DNA from 4 places in the Alteromonas sp. MmMcT2-2 genome. Region 2 is predicted to be linked to each of the others. Evidence: predicted binding sites of a transcription regulator. Region 2 holds the regulator's gene; each other region holds the start of a gene.

Region 1 (3,168 bases), on a different contig from region 2:
CGTAAACGCCCACAACGGTTTGCTTAGCGTATCAAATATGCCAGAAGGTGGGGCGTGCTTTAGTGTGTCTTTGCCGTGTGTGGTGAACGCTCAATCTTCACAAACATTGACTCATGTTGCGTAGGTCATAGGAGAGAATAATGTCTAAAACTACCATTTTAATTGTTGAAGATGACGCAGGATTACGCGAAGCACTCCTAGACACCCTTCTGTTAGGTAACTATGAGGTTGTTGCCGCTGACTGTGCTGAAGAAGCGTTGATGGTGCTGTCTTCGCGCTCCGTAGATTTAGTGGTAAGCGATATTCAAATGGGTGAAATGAGCGGTTTAACGTTACTTAAGAGTATCAAAACCAAGTACCCCAATATGCCGGTGCTGTTGATGACAGCCTATGCCACTATTGATGATGCCGTGCAGGCAATGCGCGATGGCGCTACAGACTATTTATCAAAACCGTTTGCCCCAGAAGTACTGCTTAATTTAGTGGGACGCTACGCGCCGGCTCAAAAAATAGAGTCACGCACGCCTATTGTTGCTGACCCTTCAAGCTTGAAGTTACTTGAGCTTTCTCGCAAAGTCGCGAAGTCCGACGCCACTGTGATGGTAATGGGACCAAGCGGTTCGGGTAAAGAAGTGCTGTCTCGCTATATTCACGATCAGTCGCCGCGGAGTGATGCGCCATTTGTCGCCATCAACTGTGCGGCCATACCAGAGAACATGCTAGAAGCGACCTTGTTTGGTTACGAAAAAGGTGCGTTCACCGGTGCAATCCAAGCTTGCCCGGGTAAATTTGAACAAGCCCAAGACGGTACGCTGTTACTTGATGAAATAACCGAGATGGATTTGGCGCTTCAAGCTAAACTGCTACGCGTGTTACAAGAGCGCGAAGTAGAGCGTCTTGGCGGACGTAAAACCGTTAAGCTCAACGTCCGCGTTATTGCTACAAGTAACCGAGATTTGAGAAAAGCAGTGGATGCGGGAGAGTTCAGAGAAGATTTGTACTATCGCTTAAATGTATTCCCTATCGAGTGGCGCCCGCTTTCGGAACGTCCGGGTGATATTGTCCCTCTTGCCGAACACCTGGTTCAGCGTCACGCTAGTTCTCAAGGGCTGGGTACTATCAGGTTAAGCGCAGCAGCACGCAATAAGCTGTCACAATACAGCTGGCCAGGGAACGTTCGCGAACTAGAAAACGTGATTCAACGGGCGCTTATTTTATGCGAACACAATGAAATCGACGCCAGCGATTTAATGATTGACGAAGACATGACTGCACCTGTTGAGACACCGCAAGAGCATGTTGAAGATAATAGGCTAGGGTCTGAGCTGCGCTACCAAGAACATCAAATTATCCTCGATACATTGGTGTCGTGTAACGGCAAGCGTAAAGATGTGGCAGAAAAGCTCGGCATTAGTCCAAGAACCCTTCGTTACAAATTAGCGCGCATGCGCGAAGACGGTATTGAGGTGCCCGCATAAGGTCGCTTTCTACACTTTCGGTTTCCTCGTTCTTATCCGTCGCCTCTGTAGTAAAGAAGGCGGCGGTTTTTTGTTGCTCACACTAAGTCAAACGCCATAAATTTGGCTAACCCTCTTACTTTTGGTTTATCTTCTTGATATGTATAGCTTTTTAAAGTTGGCAAGCCCTTTGCTAAATCCCCTCTATACATAAGTTATACGCCGATGTTCAGGCGGTCTCGAAAAAGCACTAGGAGTGGTTATGGACGTTAAAGCCAATAGTTTGTATCAAGAAATGCAGAACATGATTGGGCAAACTCGTCTTCAAGTTAATGAGCCTCAACAGCAGCCGCTTAGTGAAGTTAATAGCTCGGCAAGTGATTTCTCGACCATGCTAAAGAATGCGGTAGATGGTGTAAACGGCATGCAGCTCGAATCAAAAGACGCGCAGCAGCGTTTTGAAATGGGCGACCCTAACTTAAGCCTAGCTCAAGTTATGCTGACGAAAGAAAAGGCGGGCATTGCTTTTGAAGCCACTGTTCAAGTACGTAACAAAGTACTTGAAGCCTATAAAACAATAATGAATATGCCGGTGTAGGTGGAGTAGGTTATGGCTGAAGCTACAGGTACAAACCTTACGGTTCCTGATCAAAATCAAGCAGTGGACAATGAGCCAGAAAACAAATCTGGTTTTATGGACACTTTAGGTAGCGCAGATATGATGCGCCAAATGGCCCTTGTGGTTGTTTTGGTAATCTGCGTCGCTATCGCTATTTTTATTCTTATCTGGTCGCAAGAACCTGATTACCGTCCACTTGCGAAAATGGAAACCCAAGAGCTTATTGAAACCCTCGATTATATGGATGCGAACCAAATCGACTATAAGCTTGAAGGCAATATTGTTTACGTAAGAAGTGACGAATTCCAAAATATTCGTTTAGGCATGACCCGCCAAGGGTTAACTAAGGTCTCTGATGCCGGTACCGATATCATTATGCAGGATATGGGGTTTGGCGTGAGCCAGCGTGTTGAGATGGAACGTCTAAAACACGCCCGCGAGCAACAAATCGCGGCCACTATCGAAGATATCGCAAGCATTCAAAAAGCCCGTGTCTTGTTAGCTATGCCTAAAGAGAACGTATTTGCGCGAAGAGAGAAGAAAGCGTCGGCAACCGTTGTGCTAACGGCTAAGCGCGGTGCCGTTATTGCAGGTGAAGAGGTTGATGCTGTTGTCGATATTGTGGCGTCTGCAGTGCAAAACATGGAGCCGTCTAAGGTAACCGTAACAGACAGCAATGGTCGTCTGCTTAACTCAGGCTCTCAAGATTCTATGAGTGCTCGTGCCAGAAAAGAATACGAGATTGAGCGCCAGCGTGAGCAAGAGTACTTAGAAAAAATTGACGCGATACTGATTCCAGTATTGGGCATAGGTAACTACACAGCACAAGCTGACGTTACCATGGACTTTACAGCTATGGAACAAACACAGCGTAGCTACAACCCTGATTTACCTGCGGTTCGCAGTGAGATGATCATGGAAGAAAACAGCGTAGGTGGCGGTGTTGGCGGTATTCCTGGTGCACTGTCTAATCAACCTCCATTAGATTCTAATATTCCAGAAAATGCAGTGGGCGGCAGTCAACAAACTATGCCTGGGCGCACAGCAAAAGAGTCTACGCGCAACTACGAACTTGATACCACTATCAGTCAT
Region 2 (3,168 bases):
ATGGGTTAAGGTGGGAAGTAAGTTTACCGGGATATTATCAACACAGTAATAACCTAAATCTTCCAATGCGCGAAGTGCGACAGACTTACCAGACCCCGAACGACCACTGATTATTATCAGCTTCACCTACTTTCTCCCTAATATTCTGGTTTTATCACATACGCGTTGTTGAATTAGGCGCCTACTAAACGGTTAATAGGCGCTTAATGTTTAACTTAATGCAGATAGAATATCGTCGCTTGTCGTTGCGCGACGTATTGCTTTAATCGTTTCTTTGTCGCTTAGTTTACCAGCCACGGTGGCCAGCGTTTGAAGGTGTCCTTCGGTCTGTTCCTCGGGAACGAGTAGCGCAAAAAAGATGTCTACGGGTTTCTCGTCAAGGGCGTCAAAGTCGATTGCTGGCGTGCTGGTTACAACAATGGCAATCACTTTCTCAAGGCCCGGCAGGCGTCCGTGGGGCAGGGCGATACCATTGCCTATGCCTGTACTACCCATACGCTCTCGAGCCATCAAACTGTTGAGTACCGTTGCCTGATCAATGTTCTCGTTTTGCTTGGCAGCGATATCAGCGATGATCTCAAGAATTCGCTTTTTACTATTACACTGAACCGCACACTCGGTGCGGTCCAGACTTACGATGGCTTGTATATCCATGCTTAATTAACTACTAATGTTTTTTCAGTTTTTCCTTATGCTTGATTACCTGCCGGTCGAGTTTATCAACCATGCTGTCAATCGCCGCATACATGTCGGTATTTTCTGAGGATGCGAATACTTCAGCGCCACTTAAATGAACGGTCGCTTCGGCTTTTTGATTTAATTTTTCAACGTTCAGGATGACATGCACATTAGAAATGTGATCAAAGTGACGTTCAAGTTTGCTGAACTTCGTATCGACATAATTACGCAAAGAGTCGGTGATTTCGACATGATGACCAGTAAGGTTGATTTGCATATTTCGTCTTCCTTATATTATTAAGCCCGATTAAATAAGGCTTTTGCGTTGGTTCGACGGCGGGATCGACAACGATTCCCGGTACTTTGCTATTGTTCGCCGGGCAACTTTAATGCCTTGTTCGGCCAACAATGAAGCAATCTTGCTATCACTTAGCGGCTTGCTAGGCTTTTCTGCGGCCACTAATTTCTTGATCAATGCACGAATCGCTGTAGATGAACATTCACCACCAGACTCTGTTGCAACATGGCTTGAGAAGAAATACTTCAATTCGAAGATTCCACGTGGCGTATGCATGTACTTTTGCGTTGTCACTCGCGAAATAGTGGATTCGTGCATATCTACCATTTCTGCGACATCATTTAGCACCATTGGTTTCATCATTTCCGGGCCGTGCTCAAAAAAGCCCATTTGCTGCTGCACAATGCAGTTTGCAACCTTCATTAAGGTTTCGTTACGAGATTCAAGGCTCTTTATGAACCACTTAGCCTCTTGCATGTGTGAGCGGATGAACTGTGAATCGCTACTATTCTTGGCACGGCGACTCATTGCAGCGTATTGTTGATTTACGCTTAACTTAGGCAGACTGTCGGGGTTCAGCTCAACCACCCAACGGCCATTTTTCTTGGTTACTGAGACATCAGGAATAACGTACTCAGGCTCTTTAGTAACTAAAGCACTACCTGGGCGAGGATTCAAGGTTTGCAGTAAACGCATTGCCTCGCGTAGCTGATCTTCTTTCAATCGGCTTTTACGCATAAGCGTACGATAGTCTTTGCTGCTCAGTAAGTCAGAGTACTCTTCAATCAGTTGCTTCGCTTCAGCAAGCCACGGTGTGTCTTCTGAAAATTGACGCAATTGCACCATCAAACATTCTTGTGGAGAGCGTGAGCCAGAACCAATAGGGTCGAACATCTGAATGCGCTTTAGCACACATTCTATTTCGTCCATTTCAATCGGCTCTTCCATATCATCATCGTTAACCGCTTCTAAAATATCATCAAGGGTAACGGTTAAATAACCTGACTCGTCAATAGAGTCGATGATTGCTGTAGCGATTGCGCGATCGGTATCCGAGAAATGGGTAAGGCGCATTTGCCAAAGAAGGTGCTCTTGAATATCTTCAGTAGTCTCACCTTGGAAGATTTGCTCGTCGTCATTGGATGGACCTGGAGCTGGCGAAGATGAAGCAGAGTAGTATTCGTCCCATGTGCTGTCGATTGGCAGCTCATCGGGAAGATCGTTTTTCTCAAGTGCATCGCCGGCTTCTAGTGTGTCACTAGATGCAGAAGCAGTGGCCTCAGAGCCGCTGTCATCGTTGTCGATATTGTTCTTTTCTAGTTGCGGCTCGTCGTTACCTTCTTCAACTTCTAATAGCGGATTAGAATCGAGCGCTTCTTGGATCTCTTGTTGAAGATCAAGTGTAGAAAGCTGCAGCAGTTTAATGGCCTGCTGAAGCTGTGGTGTCATGGTAAGTTGTTGGCTAAATTTTAGCTGTAAAGATGGTTTCATCTACGTCTTATTTAAATGCTCTAAATTGAATATACCAGAGCGAAACTGAAAAATGACAATTCGGTTACATTAACTATAGCCTGAATTGTTCGCCTAGGTATACATCCCTTACTTTTTGATTACTTAAAACCTGTTCCGCCGTTCCTTGCGCAATAAGCTCGCCATGACTCACAATGTACGCCTTTTCACAAACATCCAATGTCTCTCGTACGTTATGGTCCGTGATAAGGATTCCAATACCCCTATCGCGAAGATGTTGTATTATCTTCTTTATATCATTAACTGATATTGGATCAACACCAGCAAATGGTTCGTCTAACAAAATAAATTGCGGTTTTGCTGCCAGAGCGCGGGCAATCTCAACGCGACGGCGTTCGCCCCCTGACAAACTCATCCCCGTACTATTACGTATATGGTTAATATTAAATTCATCAAGTAGCGCATCTGCTTCTTCTTCTTGCTGTTGTGAATTTAAATCTTTACGGGTTTGCAAAATGGCCATGATATTTTCATGCACTGTGAGCTTTCTGAAAATAGAGGCTTCCTGCGGTAGGTAGCCAATTCCGCGGCGTGCGCGCTCGTGCATGGGCTGATGAGTTAGCTCATTGTTGTCGATTTCAATCTTGCCTTTATCCAGATTCACTAAACCAACAATCATGTAGAATGTGGTGGTCTTACCAGCGCCATTTGGGCCAAGAAGA
Region 3 (3,168 bases), on a different contig from region 2:
TGATTACACGTACTCCTACCACAATGCCGGCGCTTGGCTTCTATTTATTCAGGACCGCGTATGCTCACGATTAAACAAACAACTAATAACTAAGTATACGGTTATATACCTTAAATAGCTCACCGTTCATATATCATACAAGTCCATGTTGAAATTAGGTACTACCAAGTTTGTGTTCACATAATGTGCGCACACATCACTCGGCGTGTACTTGAAGTGCTTTGCGCTTCATATATAGGAAAGCAATTATGCGAACGCTACAAAAAACGTTTTCTTTGCAAACTGTACTATTACTTTCCACAGCTTTGCTATCTACCCTGAGTGCTAATTCAGCATTCGCTACCTACTATAAAAAGCAAAGTTATTCTCACTGTGGGTCATCGAGCCAAAGCAACGAACAAAGCAAAGTATGTAACTCTCCGTTGGGAGAATACACTTACGATCTAGTCGATGACAAAGTGACACAAACCAATCAGACGAATAATTCCTTTGTTCAAATAGACGGATTAAATATTAATATGTCCGCCTTTTCTGACACACAAGGAGTTACCGGCGAAACAGTCGTTGGCGCCAAGTTAGAAAAAATCTCAGATAAATGGGCTTACGGCATAACAAACAATGATGAAGCATACTATCGCGACGGTGCCGACCACGCCATTGACAATATCAACTATTACTCTCAAGGTAGCGCGAACGCTTATTACAGTGGTATGACTAACGTTGAACGTGACTATGACTTCGTGTTGTTATCGTTCGACTCTGCGGTGACACTAACGGGCGCAAGTTTTTCATGGCTTTACAGTGGCAGCGACAGCCAAGTATCTGTTGCAGCACTAAGTAATACTTCGAAACTAACCTCAGGTGTTAACACGTGGAGCGATATTGTCGCTAACGCCTTAACTTCAGCCTCATTTGATATTGAAAACTGTGAATATTTAGATCACCGCGCTGACTTTACTTTCACTGAGTCCGCTCAATATTGGTTGGTTGGCGCTTATAACACCGTATTCGGAAATATTGGCGGCCATGTAGGTAATGATGCCTTTAAGCTTGCTAATGTTGGCTTCTCTGTAACAGAGTCTGCCGGTACGCCAACGCCAACAGAAGTTTCTGAACCTGGCACCATTGGCTTACTCATGGCTTGTTCACTTCTCGTGATGTGGCGTCGCAAAAAATTCATTTGAAGAAATTAGACTTTAGATCACTAACAGATTGAAAAATCTGTCAGTTTTTTTTACCCTCTCTCATATCGTCCCTTTTCAAATTATAACATTAACTTAAAAATCATAAACTTAAACAAACTGGCACGAAATAAGCATAACATTAGAAATAATCATCTAATTTTGCTTTTTGGGTAGTTCAAAATATGAAGTTTTCTACATCGCTGACAATACTATTACTTGCTGTTAGTTCATCAGTTTTCGCTACAGATTCAAGCCTCAACAGTGCAAAGTATGATGCACAATACACACTCGCCAATTCTAATGGCAGCGCTAATTACTCACAAACGACCAATGCGCAAAACAGCAATACCTCAATCGAGATCAACGGCGTTACAGTTGATGTAGGAATCACTGCTTGGTCAAACTCTGCAGGACACGCCGACGACAAACTTGCCCAGGGCAATATTCAAGGTTGGTGGAACTGTACGCTTGGTAATAATGGTTGTACTTTAGCAAATAGACACGTTGGCTACGGAATTAAAAATAGTGATTATTCTTGGAGAGGTGATAGTCACGCAGTTGATAATAGCGGTGACGGCGGTGGCAGAGATTTTGATATGTTCTTACTGTCATTTAGCGAGTCAGTGACTCTTGAAAATGCAGCCTTCACTTGGGTAGTCGGCGACAATGATAGTAAAGAAGTTACTGTTGCGGGTCTTAATAGTATTGCGGCATTTGAGAGCGGAGCCAACTCAACTTGGAACACTGTTACAAGCGCTATTGTTGAGAATACACTAGGTCACTATGGCGTAGGTTCAAAAGGCTCAAACGGTTTGTACGAATCAACATTTACGAAGCTAACTGGTAGTGCAAAATACTGGTTAATAGGTGCATACAATACCATTTTCGACGATAACGCTAAGAGTAACTTTAACAGCGTACAATTAAAACTGTCTTCCATTGGTGTGTCAATGACTCAACCAACCGCAGAAGTTAGTGAGCCTGGCGCCCTAGCACTGATGGGGTTGGGTTTAGGTCTTGTTCTTTATAGACGTAAGCGCCGCGTTTAATTGTTTAAAAACGCATAGAAAACACGTATCTTTAGAAGGTGGCTTAGGCCACCTTTTTTTATGCTATTTTTAAGCCAGCGGCTAGGCTAAGTTTCGAAGGTATATATGGATTTTTTTAATAATAAAAAGCGTGTTGTACAACGCGCTATTGTCTCTGCAGTTGCCTCATCATTAATCGCTTTTAACAGTTTTGCTTCTACGTCAGAAGACTACGAAAAAGCACTGACCGCGTTTAATCAAAACGAATACGACGAAGCCTATATCCACCTTAAAAACAGCTTACAAAAAGATCCTGAAAACCTTGCTGCAAAAATCCTAATGGGCAAAATACTGCTTATTAATGGCTACTTAACTGCAGCAGAAATGGAGTTTGTAGAAGCGTTGGAAATGGGTGCAGATATCAACCTTCTGGCAGAGCCTCTCGGCAACACTTGGTTGTTTTTGAACAGGTACCAAGAAATTGTAGACTTCTCTGATCTAAACAAACTGTCAGGTGATGCAGAGCGCGAGTGGCTGATGATACGTGCAACTGCATGTATTAGACTGCAAGACGAGTCGTGTGCTCTACGTGATTACAATACAATCGTTTCACGCACGCCTAATTTTGTACCTGCAATAAATGGCTTAGCCTCCATTGCTCTTCAAAATGAAGATTTATCCAAAGCGACCTCGCTTATCAATAAAGCCATGTCGTTAGAACCAAAAAATGCAATAACATGGCGATTGAAGGGGCAACTTGCATACCGACAGGGTGATACAGACGCTGCAACCGCACATTTACAGAAAGCGCTGACTTTTAATCGAGACGATCCCATTGCATTACGGAATCTTGTTGATTTGTATTTAGAAGCGAAAGACTACGACACGGCAAAACTGTTCGTAGATGAGATAATCCAAGATACACCCAATGATCCGCTGGCCATCTTACTTAATAG
Region 4 (3,168 bases), on a different contig from region 2:
TGCAGTAATGGTTTGCGCCATTTCACGTGCGAGGGATTTTTTATTTCTTCCCACACTCGCCAGCACCTTTTTGTACTGTTGACGCTGGTAACCGTAGTCGAGCAGTGCGACAAGAATAATCGCCTCAAAGAATACGGGGTATTGGGCCATGTACACCAAGATGGCAACACATACTACCAATGGCGCAAGAAGAACTAGGGCGGCTAATGAGCCTGAAATATAGTGCTGAGACCTACCGTATTCACGAGAGGGCACCACTTTGCGCCCCATTTGCTGAACGAGGTAGCGCATGAGCGTTAATGGATGAGTACTTTGGGGCCAGCGCCATAATGCGTCAATGGCGATAGCCAGCCAAAGTACGAATAGCGACTGGTATTGCGGGTCGCTAATTACCTCTGTCATCTTATTTCGCGAGGGCCTTAATCATTGCCATAACTAATTGTGCTGAGTGTTTAGCGGCAGTGTCTAGATACTCTTTAAAGCTCACTGACGACGTTTTTCCTGCAATATCCGACAATGAACGAATGACAAGGAAAGGCGTGTCGAGCATATGGCAAGTTTGACCTATAGCTGCACCTTCCATCTCAACCGCTTTCATGTCTGGGAATTTTTCACGCAGTTCTGCTACAGCTTCGTCGCTACCGATAAACGCATCGCCCGTACAGATTAAACCTGTTGTCGACTGAAGCGACGTAATGCCTGTGGCAGCACTACGAGCGGCTTCCATTAACCTTGTATCGCAACGGAAATTTTCAGGCATACCTGCGCATTGACCGAGCTTGTAGCCAAAATGGGTTAAATCGGCATCATGGTGAATAACGTGACTGGCGATCACTAAATCACCGATGTTTAGATTCTTGTCGAAACCTCCGGCAGAACCGGTATTGACAACAGCATCAGGGGCGTACTGTTCGATAAGTACAGTAGTAGCAATTGCTGCAGCCACTTTACCAATACCGCATTTTACTAGCACCACTTCTATGTCGTTAAGTGTACCTTCGTAAAACGTCAGGTGCTTCCACTGGGTTTCTTTTACATTCCAAAGTGACGCTTTAAGTAGCGCAACTTCTTCGTCCATTGCACCTAAAATACCAATTTTTTTCATAACTTTACCGACGGTGTTGAGGGAGTTTAACGAATGGATTAATTGTATAAGGAAAACGGGCAAACTGACAGAAAAATGCCTCTGTTACCGCTATTTGAGAGTAAGAAAATAGCAAAGCAACAAAGGCCAGGGGAAGTTGGGTTATGTCTTAAGCTGCAGCTGGTCTGCTTGAACGCACTGGGCGAGTCGGGCGCTTTGGTGGCTCTGGATTATGCGTTGGCAGCTGTGCCATTTTTTGCTGTAAACGGCGATAAGGAATGAGTTTGTTTTCCAAACACTCGCGAATATCGTCAACGGTATAACCAGACTTCACTTTAATTCTTGCGTGAGGAAGGCCGGCAGCATCAAGTGCTCCGGTTACAAACCAGTCTTTTTGTGATTTATAACCATCTTTGCCTTGGCTATGAACTAAGTCGATAGCAAGAACAGGACTCATGTCGTGTTTATCTACTAATACAAAGTCGAGCTGTCTGCTAGAAGCTCTGCTGATGGCTTGGCTTGCCGTCTTTTTATTTGCAGACTGGCGAACCGCCACTAAATCGTTAAGACGCACACGGCACACTATGCGAAACTCTCTTCCCATAGCCTGTTCGATAAGGTTTAAAAAAGAGTGCTCAACGGGGGTGAACAATTGCGGCTTTCGCCTAAATGGAAATGCGACACCGCCGTCTGACAACTTTATGGCACCCAGTGCAACGACAATAAGTAACATCATTAGAATAATTGCCAATTCCATCGTAACCCTCGCAAATTTCAATAGTTAAAGCCCACGGAATGCATAATAAAGAAGCCCGCTAAAGTGTTTATATCGAAAAAAGCTTGGGCTCCGTTTGCAGTTTAAGCGTCATAAAAATGACACTCACTGTTACCGTGGAGTAGTTATTGATGATTTTGCAAAGCAGATGCCAACATGAGTAGATTTCGTAGTTGTCTTGCTAAAAGGGCTTATTTCGTTGTGGATGTAACAAGAATATCCACTTGAGAGCCAGTATTATCTGGGCTGATTATTACTCTGACCCCTTTATCTTCTGAGGATAACAACGTGCGGCCGCTAACTGGCGTGTGAGTTTTTAAAGCGGGGTGCGCCGTTTGGTAAACATTCAGTAATTCACTCGGGGAGCGAGGAGAGTGGTAAACCATCACAGCCGTCTTGCTTTCGTCAAATGCTTGGCATTGTCTTGCATCATCAGAAATCTTAACTTGCTGAAAATCAGAAGGGCAAGACATGATGCTTGGCTTACTAGGTGAAGAGTTGACGCTTTGTTTCTTAGTTTGGTTGTTAACTTGCGCATTTAATGAAGCGTCAACAGCAATGGTATCAGCTAAGCTGGCATTGCTCGCTGCTATCGCCAATGTTAGACACAATGTAAGTTTCTTAATGTTTAAATGCTGCATAGATAGATTCTTCACCCGATGTGCGATGTCTTTAATTGCTTAAACGATAGTAGAGTCGTAACGCTCGCGCTTCAACTAAACCTTGGTCTATTAACGTATACTTTTAGCGTTTTCCGTATTATCGAAGTGTGCATAAAAAAAGCTCGATAGCAGAACTATCGAGCTTTTCGTGAATGGACAATAGGCCTTAGTTAGCGAAGGTTAAACGCCAATATAGTCCATAATCCCTTCTGCGGCTTTACGGCCTTCGTCGATAGCAGTAACAACCAAGTCACTACCACGTACCATATCGCCACCGGCAAAGACTTGCGGGTGAGAGGTCTGGTAAGCAAATTTGCCAGCAGATGGCGCGCGTACGCGACCTTTTTCATCAAGCATAATGCCGAAGTCAGCAAACCATGGCGCAGGGCTTGGCTGGAAGCCGAAAGCAATAATTACCGCGTCAGCTTCTAGTACGTGCTCTGAACCCTCTACTTCAACAGGGCGGCGACGACCATTTACATCTGGCGGCCCCATTTCAGTTTTCACGAACTTAACGCCACAGGCTTTTCCGTTTTCATCAACGGCTATATCAAGAGGCTGTAGGTTGAATTTAAACTCAACGCCTTCTTCTTTCGCATTAACAACTTCGCGGCGTGAACCAGGCATACTTTCTTCGTCACGACGAT

The links. Region 2 encodes sigma-54, which starts transcription at its own class of promoters, with help from an activator protein. Its sites were predicted from a motif close to GTTGGCACGNNNNTNGNNT; they were not measured.
Region 1: a site for sigma-54 is predicted at 1,635-1,653, ahead of fliE (flagellar hook-basal body complex protein FliE). Genes of this name have one in related genera too.
Region 3: a site for sigma-54 is predicted at 1,301-1,319, ahead of xdp1 (exosortase-dependent surface protein XDP1). Genes of this name have one in related genera too.
Region 4: a site for sigma-54 is predicted at 1,997-2,015, ahead of MHM99_RS05585 (DUF2726 domain-containing protein). Genes of this name have one in related genera too.

Annotation. Positions count from the first base shown of each region.
Region 1 covers NZ_JAKRFA010000007.1:133,566-136,733, reverse strand. Annotated here, with positions in the region: gene MHM99_RS06585 (ATP-binding protein) at 1-124, shown strand, start outside; gene MHM99_RS06580 (sigma-54 dependent transcriptional regulator) at 141-1,478, shown strand; gene fliE (flagellar hook-basal body complex protein FliE) at 1,720-2,055, shown strand; gene fliF (flagellar basal-body MS-ring/collar protein FliF) at 2,068-3,168, shown strand, end outside.
Region 2 covers NZ_JAKRFA010000008.1:70,121-73,288, reverse strand. Annotated here, with positions in the region: gene rapZ (RNase adapter RapZ) at 1-126, opposite strand, end outside; gene ptsN (PTS IIA-like nitrogen regulatory protein PtsN) at 211-654, opposite strand; gene hpf (ribosome hibernation promoting factor) at 668-955, opposite strand; gene MHM99_RS06940 (RNA polymerase factor sigma-54) at 986-2,467, opposite strand; gene lptB (LPS export ABC transporter ATP-binding protein) at 2,541-3,168, opposite strand, start outside.
Region 3 covers NZ_JAKRFA010000013.1:95,031-98,198, reverse strand. Annotated here, with positions in the region: gene xdp1 (exosortase-dependent surface protein XDP1) at 249-1,184, shown strand; gene xdp1 (exosortase-dependent surface protein XDP1) at 1,367-2,233, shown strand; gene prsT (XrtA/PEP-CTERM system TPR-repeat protein PrsT) at 2,339-3,168, shown strand, end outside.
Region 4 covers NZ_JAKRFA010000006.1:71,382-74,549, forward strand. Annotated here, with positions in the region: gene MHM99_RS05575 (cobalamin biosynthesis protein) at 1-402, opposite strand, end outside; gene MHM99_RS05580 (5'-methylthioadenosine/adenosylhomocysteine nucleosidase) at 404-1,105, opposite strand; gene MHM99_RS05585 (DUF2726 domain-containing protein) at 1,254-1,841, opposite strand; gene MHM99_RS05590 (hypothetical protein) at 2,051-2,500, opposite strand; gene MHM99_RS05595 (FAD-dependent oxidoreductase) at 2,702-3,168, opposite strand, start outside.